3 regions of the Saccharothrix saharensis genome follow, and region 2 is predicted to be linked to each of the others. Evidence: riboswitches for the same ligand, from Rfam matches in the RefSeq annotation. Region 2 holds a riboswitch; each other region holds the start of a gene.
The links. Region 2 has a riboswitch for glycine ahead of gcvT (glycine cleavage system aminomethyltransferase GcvT). Riboswitches for the same ligand answer to the same signal wherever they lie in the genome.
Positions count from the first base shown of each region.

Region 1: linked by a shared signal. The riboswitch ahead of gcvH (glycine cleavage system protein GcvH) and the one ahead of gcvT (glycine cleavage system aminomethyltransferase GcvT) in region 2 are both predicted to bind glycine.
Region 3: linked by a shared signal. The riboswitch ahead of gcvP (aminomethyl-transferring glycine dehydrogenase) and the one ahead of gcvT (glycine cleavage system aminomethyltransferase GcvT) in region 2 are both predicted to bind glycine.

Region 1 is NZ_VFPP01000001.1:5,814,546-5,817,813, reverse strand. It holds gene FHX81_RS26215 (L-serine ammonia-lyase) at 1-841, opposite strand, end outside; gene gcvH (glycine cleavage system protein GcvH) at 846-1,226, opposite strand; glycine riboswitch at 1,352-1,446, opposite strand; gene ald (alanine dehydrogenase) at 1,641-2,747, shown strand; gene FHX81_RS26200 (hypothetical protein) at 3,092-3,268, shown strand, end outside.
Region 2 is NZ_VFPP01000001.1:6,630,196-6,633,463, forward strand. It holds gene FHX81_RS40840 (hypothetical protein) at 1-90, shown strand, start outside; gene FHX81_RS30245 (helix-turn-helix transcriptional regulator) at 292-780, shown strand; gene FHX81_RS30250 (hypothetical protein) at 891-1,289, shown strand; gene FHX81_RS30255 (DUF3817 domain-containing protein) at 1,305-1,607, shown strand; glycine riboswitch at 1,671-1,758, shown strand; glycine riboswitch at 1,760-1,854, shown strand; gene gcvT (glycine cleavage system aminomethyltransferase GcvT) at 1,983-3,083, shown strand; gene glyA (serine hydroxymethyltransferase) at 3,098-3,268, shown strand, end outside.
Region 3 is NZ_VFPP01000001.1:6,932,676-6,935,943, reverse strand. It holds gene gcvP (aminomethyl-transferring glycine dehydrogenase) at 1-1,684, opposite strand, end outside; glycine riboswitch at 1,840-1,930, opposite strand; gene FHX81_RS31695 (MerR family transcriptional regulator) at 2,022-2,588, opposite strand.

The DNA.
Region 1 (3,268 bases), 820 kb from region 2:
CGCGGCCGCCGGCGGCGTTCTCCTCGTTCACCGCCAGCGCGAACAACGTCACCCAGTCCATCACCCGCAACGGGTCGGTGGCGTAGTGCTCGGCGGTCATCCGCCGGCGCATCTCGGCCGCCCGCCGGCGCACCTTCAAGCCGCCGGGCAGCACGCCGGTCTCCGTGCAGCCGCGCTCGACGCACTCCTGCATCACGTCCCAGATGTGCAGCAGCCCCGACCGCACCGACGCCTCGTCCCGCCACGACAGCTCGTTGGCCAGCATGACCTCGCTGATCGACAGCCCGGTCTCCCGGCACCGCGCCAGCAGCTCGTCACCGCTGCGGAACGGGTGCGCGACCGGCGTCTCGTCCGGCTTGATCCGGTCGGTCCCGGTGGCCGTCTCGTCCACCACGAACCCGCCGCCGACCGAGTAGTACACCGCCGAGTCGACCACGGTGTCACCCGAGTGGGCGGTGAAGCTCATCCCGTTCGGGTGCAACGGCAACGACTTGCGCCGGTGCATCACCAGGTCGGTGTCCTCGGTGAACGCGATCTCCCGCACGCCGGCCAGCCGCAGCCGCCCGGTGGACCGGATCTCCGCCACCCGCCGCTCGGCCTCGACCGGGTCGACCGCCTCCGGCCGACAGCCCTCCAGGCCGAGCAGGACCGCCTTCGGGCTCCCGTGCCCGTGCCCGGTCGCGCCGAGCGACCCGAACAGCTCCACGTGCACCCGGTCGACCGAGCCCAGCGCGGGCCGCAGCCGCTCGGTGAACAGCATCGCCGCGCGCATCGGGCCGACGGTGTGCGAGCTCGACGGCCCGATCCCCACGGAGAACAGGTCGAACACGCTGATCGCCATGGCGTCAGTCCCCGGTCAGTTCCGCGTACTTCGCCGCGGTCAGCAGCCCCGTCGCGTCGGTCACCGCCACCTTGAACAGCCACCCGCCGCCGTACGGGTCGTTGTTGATCAACGACGGGTCGGCCACGGCCGCCGGGTTGACCTCGACCACCTCACCGCTGACCGGCGCGTACAGGTCGCTGACCGACTTGGTCGACTCCAGCTCGCCGCACACCTGGCCGGAGGTCACCGCGGTGCCGACCTCGGGCAGCTCGACGAACACGATGTCGCCCAACGAGTCCGCCGCGTACGAGGTGATGCCGACCGCCACGGGCTCTTGGGTACCCGGCGCCCAGTCCACCCATTCGTGCTCGGGCGTGTACAGCAGGTTGTCCGGAAAAGTCACGACAGCGCTCCCTAGGACGGCAAGGTCTTCGACCCCACTCTGTCCTGGGACCTGAGAGCTTCACCGACGCCGCAGCGTCGGCTTGCACCGTGGGTGCGCCGGACGTGCGCGCTTTCCAGAGTCGCCTCACCCGAGCGGTTCTCGCTGCCTGAGAGTGTGCGGGGTGCTTGCTCCTTCGGCGCCCCGGCACGATCACCGAGGTCTCTCCCGCGCGGGTTCCGGCGCTCACGACGCGCCGCGGCCGATGTTCAGTTGGTCGCCCGAACGCTAGGTGCCGACGCCGACGGGTGTCAACGCGCCCCCTGACTTGTTCCGCCCGCACAACCACGCACGGCCGTGTTGGTGGGGTCGACACGATGACACCGAAAACGCTGTACCGGACCTTGGGTGTAACAACGGCCGAAGGAGCCCACCGTGCGGATCGCAGTTCCCCGCGAGATCAAGAACCACGAGTACCGCGTCGCGCTGACCCCGGCGGGCGCCCACGAGCTGACCCAGCGCGGCCACGACGTGGTCGTGGAGACCGGCGCGGGCCTCGGTTCGGCGATCACCGACGAGGAGTACCTGGCCGCCGGCGCGAAGGTGCTGGCCACCGCGGACGACGTGTGGGCCGAGGGCGACCTGGTGCTCAAGGTGAAGGAGCCCATCGCGGAGGAGTACCCGCGGCTGCGCAAGGGCCAGGTCCTGTTCACCTACCTGCACCTGGCCGCCGACCGGCCGCTGACGCAGGCGCTGCTGGACTCCGGCACCACCGCCATCGCCTACGAGACCGTGCAGACCCCGAACGGCGCGCTGCCGCTGCTGGCGCCCATGTCGGAGGTGGCGGGCAGGCTCGCACCGCAGGTGGGCGCGTTCTCGCTGATGAAGCCCTCCGGTGGGCGCGGCGTGCTGCCCGGCGGCGTGCCCGGCGTGCACCCGGCGCGCGTGGTCGTCATCGGCGGCGGCGTGGCGGGCCTGAACGCGGCGGCCATCGCCGTCGGCATGGGCGCGGACGTGGAGATCCTGGACACCAACGTGGACCGGCTGCGCCACATCGACGCCCTCTACCAGGGCAGGCTGCGCACCGTGACGTCCAACCGGTTCTCCGTCGAGCAGGCCGTGCGCGAGGCCGACCTGGTCATCGGCGCGGTGCTGGTGCCCGGCGCGAAGGCGCCGAAGCTGGTGAGCAACGAGCTGGTGGCGGACATGAAGCCCGGCTCGGTGCTGGTGGACATCGCGATCGACCAGGGCGGCTGCTTCGCCGACTCGCGGCCCACCACGCACGCCGACCCGACCTACCAGGTGCACGACGCGGTCTTCTACTGCGTGGCGAACATGCCCGGCGCGGTGCCGCGCACGTCGACCTACGCGCTGACCAACGTGACGCTGCCGTACGCCGTGGCGCTGGCGGACCACGGCTGGGAGGCGGCCCTGCGCGGTGACGCGTCGCTGGCGCTCGGCCTGAACGCGCACGAGGGCCTGCTCACCAACCTGCCGGTGGCCCAGGCGCACGGGATGACCCACACGCCGCTGGACGTCTGAGCACCCACCTGCCGCGAAGGGCCCCGCTCACAGCACGTGAGCGGGGCCCTTCGGCAAGAAAGACGGCCCGCTCAACCAGCCTGGGGGTCACTGGGAGCGGGCCGCGTCACCAATCCTAGCCGGGAACAGGGGTCCGTGCCCAGCGACCCCACCGATCCGGCCCACAGTTCGCCCGGCGGTGGCAACGCGCCGTGCCCGCGCTCAAGCGATCGAGTGAACTTGGGTGATAACGGGTAAGTCACGACGACCCCTCGACCGATGGACAGGGCAGGAACTCCGCAGCTACGGAGCGGGGTCGTCCGCTCGCGCGGCGTCGTGCCGCGCCATCGCCGATCGGAGCGCACATGGCTGAACCCGAGGGCTGGATCGACTGCCACGACCCGTTCGGGCGAGACCGGTCGATGACCGTGCTCGTCGAGGACGACCGGGTTCTGCTGGTCGCGCCGCCCGGCGAGTCCGCTGTGATGTCCGTCACCCAGACGCGCAGGCTGCACCGCCTGCTCGACCAAGCCGCCGGCCGG
Region 2 (3,268 bases):
GAGTCCGCCGACGCGGTGCGGACCGCGCTCGGGTGGCTCCAGTCCGCGGCCGAGTCGATCATCACCTTCGTCCGCAGCCTGTTCGCCTGACCCGCTCGCCGCGCCCCCTCGAACTCCGCTCAATGCGGTCACGATCGGTGACTATGCGTCCTGGTCGTTGCACCGTACGGGTGGAATGAGGGCTATAACGCCCTGGTAACAGGGTTTTGGACAAACCGGGGTCTAGCGGTTGTCGGTACCCGCTAATACGGTGCGTCGCATTGGCTGATCTTCGACCGATGAGGAGGCAGAATGGTCGAGGACTCCGGAGTCGACGAGCTGTTGCGGCAGTGGGCGGCTGAGCGCTCGGACGACGCCGAGCTGCAGGAGGTGAACCGGATCAAGGACGCGTGGCTCGCGGAAGCCCCGCCGTCCGCGCCGGGGATCCCCGTGCAGCGGGCGAATGGCGGTCCCCGCGGCCTGGTGAAGGTCGAGTCCGCGGATCCGGCGTACGTGGCGGCGATGCGGAAGCGGGCGCCCGAGGTGCCCGACGCCCTGCTCGCGGCCGCCGCCAGCTACTGGCAGCTGGTGGGTGACCTGTCCGAGGCGGAGCAGTGGTGGGACGTGGGCATCAGCCCGCTGGACCAGCGCGCTCTGGACTACCGGGCGGCCGGGCTCACGCCCGCCGACCTCGGTCGTCGCCTCGGCCCGATGACGGTGCTCCAGCACCTGCGTCGGGGTAGCGCGGCGGCCTGGTGCGTGGCCAGGCTGCAGAGGCAACGCCGGGACGGCGTGGCCTAGGTCCGACGAGTCGGGGCGGGCTCCTGGGGTTCGGGAGCCCTCACCTTCCAGGGGCGGGCTCCTGTGCGGGGAGCCCCGGCCCTGTGCGACGCACGAAGTACCCTTGAGGCGTGCGAGGCCTCATCACCCCCCGGCGGCTCGCGATCGCGGCCGTCTGCCTGGCGTCGCTGGTCGTGTGCTGCGGCCTGGCGTACTGGCAGTGGGAGCGGTTCTCCGAGGCCGGTGGCACCTTCCAGAACCTCGGGTACGTCTTCCAGTGGCCGCTGTTCGGCCTCTTCCCCGCGTTCATGGTGTGGCGCATCCGCAGGCTGGACGCCCGCCGCAAGGCCGAGGACGCCGCCGCGGCGAGCGGTGCCGCCGACGGGGCCGCGCCGGAGCCGGTGGCCGTGCCGTCCCGGCCGGTCGTTACCGTTGAGCCCGTCAGAGCACCCGCGCACGACGACGAGGACGACGAGCTCGCGGCCTACAACCGCATGCTCGCCGAGCTCCACGCGCGGGACCAGCGGTGAAGCGAAGGTAGGGCGATGAGCGGCGCGTTGACCAGGTTCCGGTTCATGGCTTACGTGGTCGGTGTCGGCCTGCTGCTGCTCGTGGTCGCGATGATCGCCAAGTACGCGGGCGGCACCGAGGGCATGATGCAGGTCGTCGGCCCCGTGCACGGCTTCCTGTACGCGGTGTACCTGGTGCTCACCGTCGACCTCGCGCTCAAGGCCCGGTGGTCGATCAAGGGCACGGTGCTGGTGCTGCTCGCGGGCACGATCCCGTTCGTGTCGTTCTACGCCGAGCGCAAGGTGGTCGAGAGCGTCCGGGCCGAGAAGAGCCTGTGACCGGGGTTGACCCCGCCCGCCGGCCACCCCTAGCGTCTGGCGGTACCAACTGAACACGGCCGTCGATGTCGAGCGGGAGAGTCCCCGACCGGGGCGCCGAAGGAGCAACTCCTCCCCGGAATCTCTCAGGCACAGGTACCGCCCGACGAAGGCAACTCTGGAAAGCAGGCGCACCCGGTGCGCCTCGCCCACGGTGCAAGCCGCCCTCACCCGGTGGCGAAGCTCTCAGGCTCATGGCAGAGGGGGAGGCTCACTCGACGAGGAGTCTCCGATGTGCCGTGTCATCCTTTCGCTCGTGAATCTCTCGGACGTGCCCGCCCGCCGACCCGACCGGTCGGCGCCTCGGCATGCCCGCACCCAGGGAGGACCCGCCTGATGGAAAGCCGCCGCACGCCCCTGCACGCCGAGCACGAGGCGCTGGGGGCCATGTTCACCGACTTCGCGGGCTGGCGGATGCCGCTGCGCTACGACAGCGAGCTGGCCGAGCACCACGCGGTGCGCACGTCGGCGGGCCTGTTCGACCTGACCCACATGGGTGAGATCGTGCTCACCGGCCCGGAGGCCGGCGCCGCGCTGGACCACGCCCTGGTCGGCCACGCGTCCGCGATCGGCGTCGGTCGCGCCCGCTACACGATGATCTGCGAGGCCGACGGCGGCGTGGTCGACGACCTGATCGTCTACCGCACGGGCGACGAGGAGTACCTGGTCGTCGCGAACGCCTCGAACGCCGCCGTCGTGCACGAGGCGCTGGTCGAGCGGGCCAAGGGCTTCGACACCACCGTCGAGGACAGGTCCACCGACTACGCGCTGCTCGCCGTGCAGGGCCCGAAGGCCACCGCGATCCTCGCCGGCCTCACGTCCACCGACCTCGGCGCGGTGAAGTACTACGCCTCGTACCCGACCGAGGTCGCGGGCAAGCCGGTGCTGCTCGCGCGCACCGGCTACACCGGCGAGGACGGCTTCGAGCTGTTCGTCGCGCCGGCCGACGCCGCGCACGTGTGGCGGGCGCTGCTGGAGGCGGGCGCGCCGCACGACCTCAAGCCCGCGGGCCTGGGCTGCCGCGACACGCTGCGGCTGGAGGCGGGCATGCCCCTGTACGGCAACGAGCTCGGCCGCGACCGCACGCCGTTCCAGGCGAACCTCGGCCGGGTGGTGAAGCTGGACAAGCCGGGCGACTTCGTCGGCCGCGACGCCCTGGCCGCCGTCGCCGAGCAGGGCGTGGGGCAGGTCCTGGTCGGCCTGAAGACCGCCTCGCGCCGCGCGCCCCGGCACGGCTACCCGGTGCTGGACGCCTCGGGTGCCCGCATCGGCGAGGTGACCAGCGGCGCGCTGTCGCCGACCCTCGGGTACTCGGTGGCCATGGCGTACGTCACGGTCGGCCACACCGAGCCCGGCACGCAGCTGTCCGTCGACGTCCGGGGCAGGCACGAGCCGGTCGAAGTCGTCGCACTGCCCTTCTACAAGCGCACCTCGTAAGGGAGACCCCACACATGTCCGAGCACTTCAACACCTCCCTCGCGGAGTTCGACCCGGAGGTCGCGGACGCCGTCGCCGCCGAGCTGCACCGGCAGCAGAGCACGCTGGAGATGATCGCCTCGGAGAACTTCACGCCGGTGTCGGTGCTCCAGGCGCAGGGCTCGGTGCTGACGAACAAGTACGCC
Region 3 (3,268 bases), 300 kb from region 2:
CCTCGGCCAGCCACCGCTCCAGGTCACCGACGATGCTCAGCAGCCCCTCGGCGTCCGACGCGGGCGCGAACGGGTGCAGGTCCGCGAACTCCGGCCACGTCACGGGCTCCATCTCGGCCGTGGCGTTGAGCTTCATCGTGCACGAGCCCAGCGGGATCATGCTGCGGTCCAGCGCCACGTCCTTGTCCGACAACGACCGCAGGTACCGCAGCAGCGCGGTTTCGGAGCGGTGCGCGTGGAACACCGGGTGGGTCAGGTAGTCGCTCGTGCGGCGCAGGTCCGCGGGGATGCCGTCGGCGGTGTCGGCGTCCAGGCCGTCCACGTCGGCGACGGTCACGCCGAACGCCTTCCACACCAGTTCCAGGTGCTCGCGCGTGGTCGTCTCGTCGCACGCGATGGACACCACGTCGGCGTCCACCTGCCACAGGTTCACGCCGAGGTCGCGCGCGGCCGAGACGACGGCGGCGGCACGGCCCTCGACGCGCGCCCGCACCGTGTCGAAGAACTCGCCGTGCACGATCTCGACGCCGCCCTCCAGCAGGCCGGCGGCGAGCACGGTCGCCATCCGGTGCGCCCGGGTCGCGATCGCCTTCAAGCCCTCCGGACCGTGGTACACCGCGTACATCGAGGCCATCACCGCGAGCAGCACCTGCGCGGTGCAGATGTTGCTGGTGGCCTTCTCGCGACGGATGTGCTGCTCGCGCGTCTGCAGCGCGAGGCGGTAGGCGAGCGAGCCGTCCGCGTCCACGGACACGCCGACCAGCCGGCCGGGCAGCTGCCGCTCCAGGCCCTGGCGCACGGCCATGTACCCGGCGTGCGGCCCACCGAACCCGATCGGCACGCCGAAGCGCTGCGTGGTGCCGATGACGACGTCCGCACCGATCTCGCCCGGCGGGCGCAGCAGCGTCAACGCCAGCAGGTCCGCGGCGACCACGGCCTGCGCACCCGCCTTGTGGATCTCCTCGATGACCGACGCGTGGTCGAGCACCACGCCGGACGCACCGGGGTAGGACAGCAGCACGCCGAAGAAGTCGCCGCCCAGGCCGAGCCCCTCGATGCCCTGCGACAGGTCGGCGGTGACGATCTCGATGCCCAGCGGCTCCGCGCGCGTCTCGATGACGGCCAGCGTCTGCGGCAGCGTGTCGGCGTCGACCACGAACTTGTTCGACTTGGCCCGACCCGCGCGGCGGACCAGCGTCATCGCCTCGGCGGCGGCCGTGGACTCGTCCAGCATCGAGGCGTTGGCCAGCGGCAGACCGGTCAGGTCGGCGACCATCGTCTGGAAGTTCAGCAGCGCTTCGAGGCGGCCCTGGGAGATCTCCGGCTGGTACGGCGTGTACGCGGTGTACCAGGCGGGGCTCTCCAGCACGTTGCGGCGGATCACCGGCGGGGTGGTCGTGCCGTAGTAGCCGAGCCCGATCATCTGGGTCATCGGACGGTTGCGCGCGGCGAGGGCGCGCAGCTCGGCCAGCGCCTCGGTCTCGGTGGCGGGCGCGGGCAGGTCCAGCACCAGGTCGCGCTCGCGGATCGACTCGGGGACGGCGTGCTGCGCCAGTTCCTCCAGCGAGCCGACACCGATCACGTCGAGGATGCGGGCCAGCTCGGCGGGCCGCGGGCCCACGTGCCGGTCGGCGAACGGGGTGCCGTGCTCGAGTGCGGCGAGGGGGATGCGGTCCTGCGTCATCGGTGCTGGCCTCCAGGGCTCCGGACAGACTTCTGCCGTTGCCCTCCCCCTCTGTCTTCTGCCCGGTGTCGGGCGCCTGAGAGCTTCACCCGGCTGTCGGGCTTGCACCGTCGGCGGGGTCGGTCGGTCGTGCCCGACCCGCTTTCCAGAGGCGTCTCACCCGCACGGTCCTTGCGCCTGAGAGGTTCCGGGGAGGATTTGCTCCTTCGGCGCCGAGACGGACTCGGACTCTCCCGCACGGGATAAAGCGACTACGCGCGGAATCGTACCCGTCGGAGGGGTGAACGGTACCGCCGGCGCGACGTGGATCTCAGTGCGCGCCGGTCGACCCGCCCGGTCAGCCGATGGCCCTCGTCCGCCGGCGACGGGACAGCTCGTCGTCGGCCGCCTCCACGATCTCGGCCCCGTCCGCCCGTTCGGCGGGGAAGTCGTGGATCGTGCCGCTGATCTCCCGCATCGCGCCGGAGACCGCGATGCCGAACACCCCCTGACCGCCCTGGAGGAGGTCGACGACCTCTTCCGGCGACGTGCACTCGTAGACCGTGGTGCCGTCGCTGAACAGCGTGATGCGGGCCAGGTCCTGCACGCCGCGGCGGCGCAGGTGGTCCACCGCGACCCGGATGTTCTGCAACGAGACGCCGGTGTCCAGCAGTCTCTTCACGACCTTGAGGACCAGGATGTCCTTGAACGAGTAGAGCCGTTGGCTGCCTGAGCCCTGCGCACTCCTTATCGTGGGGTTGACCAACCCCGTGCGCGCCCAGTAGTCCAGCTGGCGGTAGGTGATGCCCGCGATCTGGCACGCGGCGGGGCCGCGGTACCCGACCAGCTCGTCCGGCAGCGAGGAGTCCGGGAACAGCTCACCCTGTTCGCCGGATCCGGCCCGGATGGGCGCTTCCTCGACCACGCCTGCCTCCCCTCGGTCCGGCCACGACGACCGGCGACCAACGTGAAGCCGCCGCGGTGCCCGAATCACACCGTGGCAATTCACCTGAGTTCGACGGTAAGACCGGCTAGGGGGCAGGTCAACGCGACGCGCGGGGCGTGTCTGACCTCAACGTGAGGTAGAGGTTGAGAGAGTCACCCGTCGTAAGCCATTCGGGTGACGTTTAGTGATCGTTTAGCCGAGCAACGTTGACGTTGTGTAATTCAGGGGTGTGACGCCTGATGGTGGCACGCGGGGTTGATCCACAACGCACCGCGCACGCTTGCGAAGGGCCGTTCACGGTGTGGGGCCGGGGTCGCGGCCCTTCGTGGGCGGGGTGGGGTGGGTTCGGGTGAGGGCCTCTTTGTCAAGCACCCGACCCGTCGGACCTGAGCGGGTCGGTGGACCCCTGCGGGGCGGTCGAAGGTCTGAAAGCTCCGAAGCGTCCTCGCCGGACGGGCCCGGGGTGCGGACGGGCCGGGCGGTGCGGGCCGCGAAGCTCCCGCTTCCCAAGTCGAGGGGTTCGTGTCATCCCGCCGAGCTGGCTGTGCCCTGCCGCGCGTGCCGAGGGGGCGTGGTCCACTGATGGCGCACCACTGCTTCCGATGTCGTCCCCTTGACGCGTGTGGCAGCCCGGAGGGAAGTCGGTGGGATGACGCGAA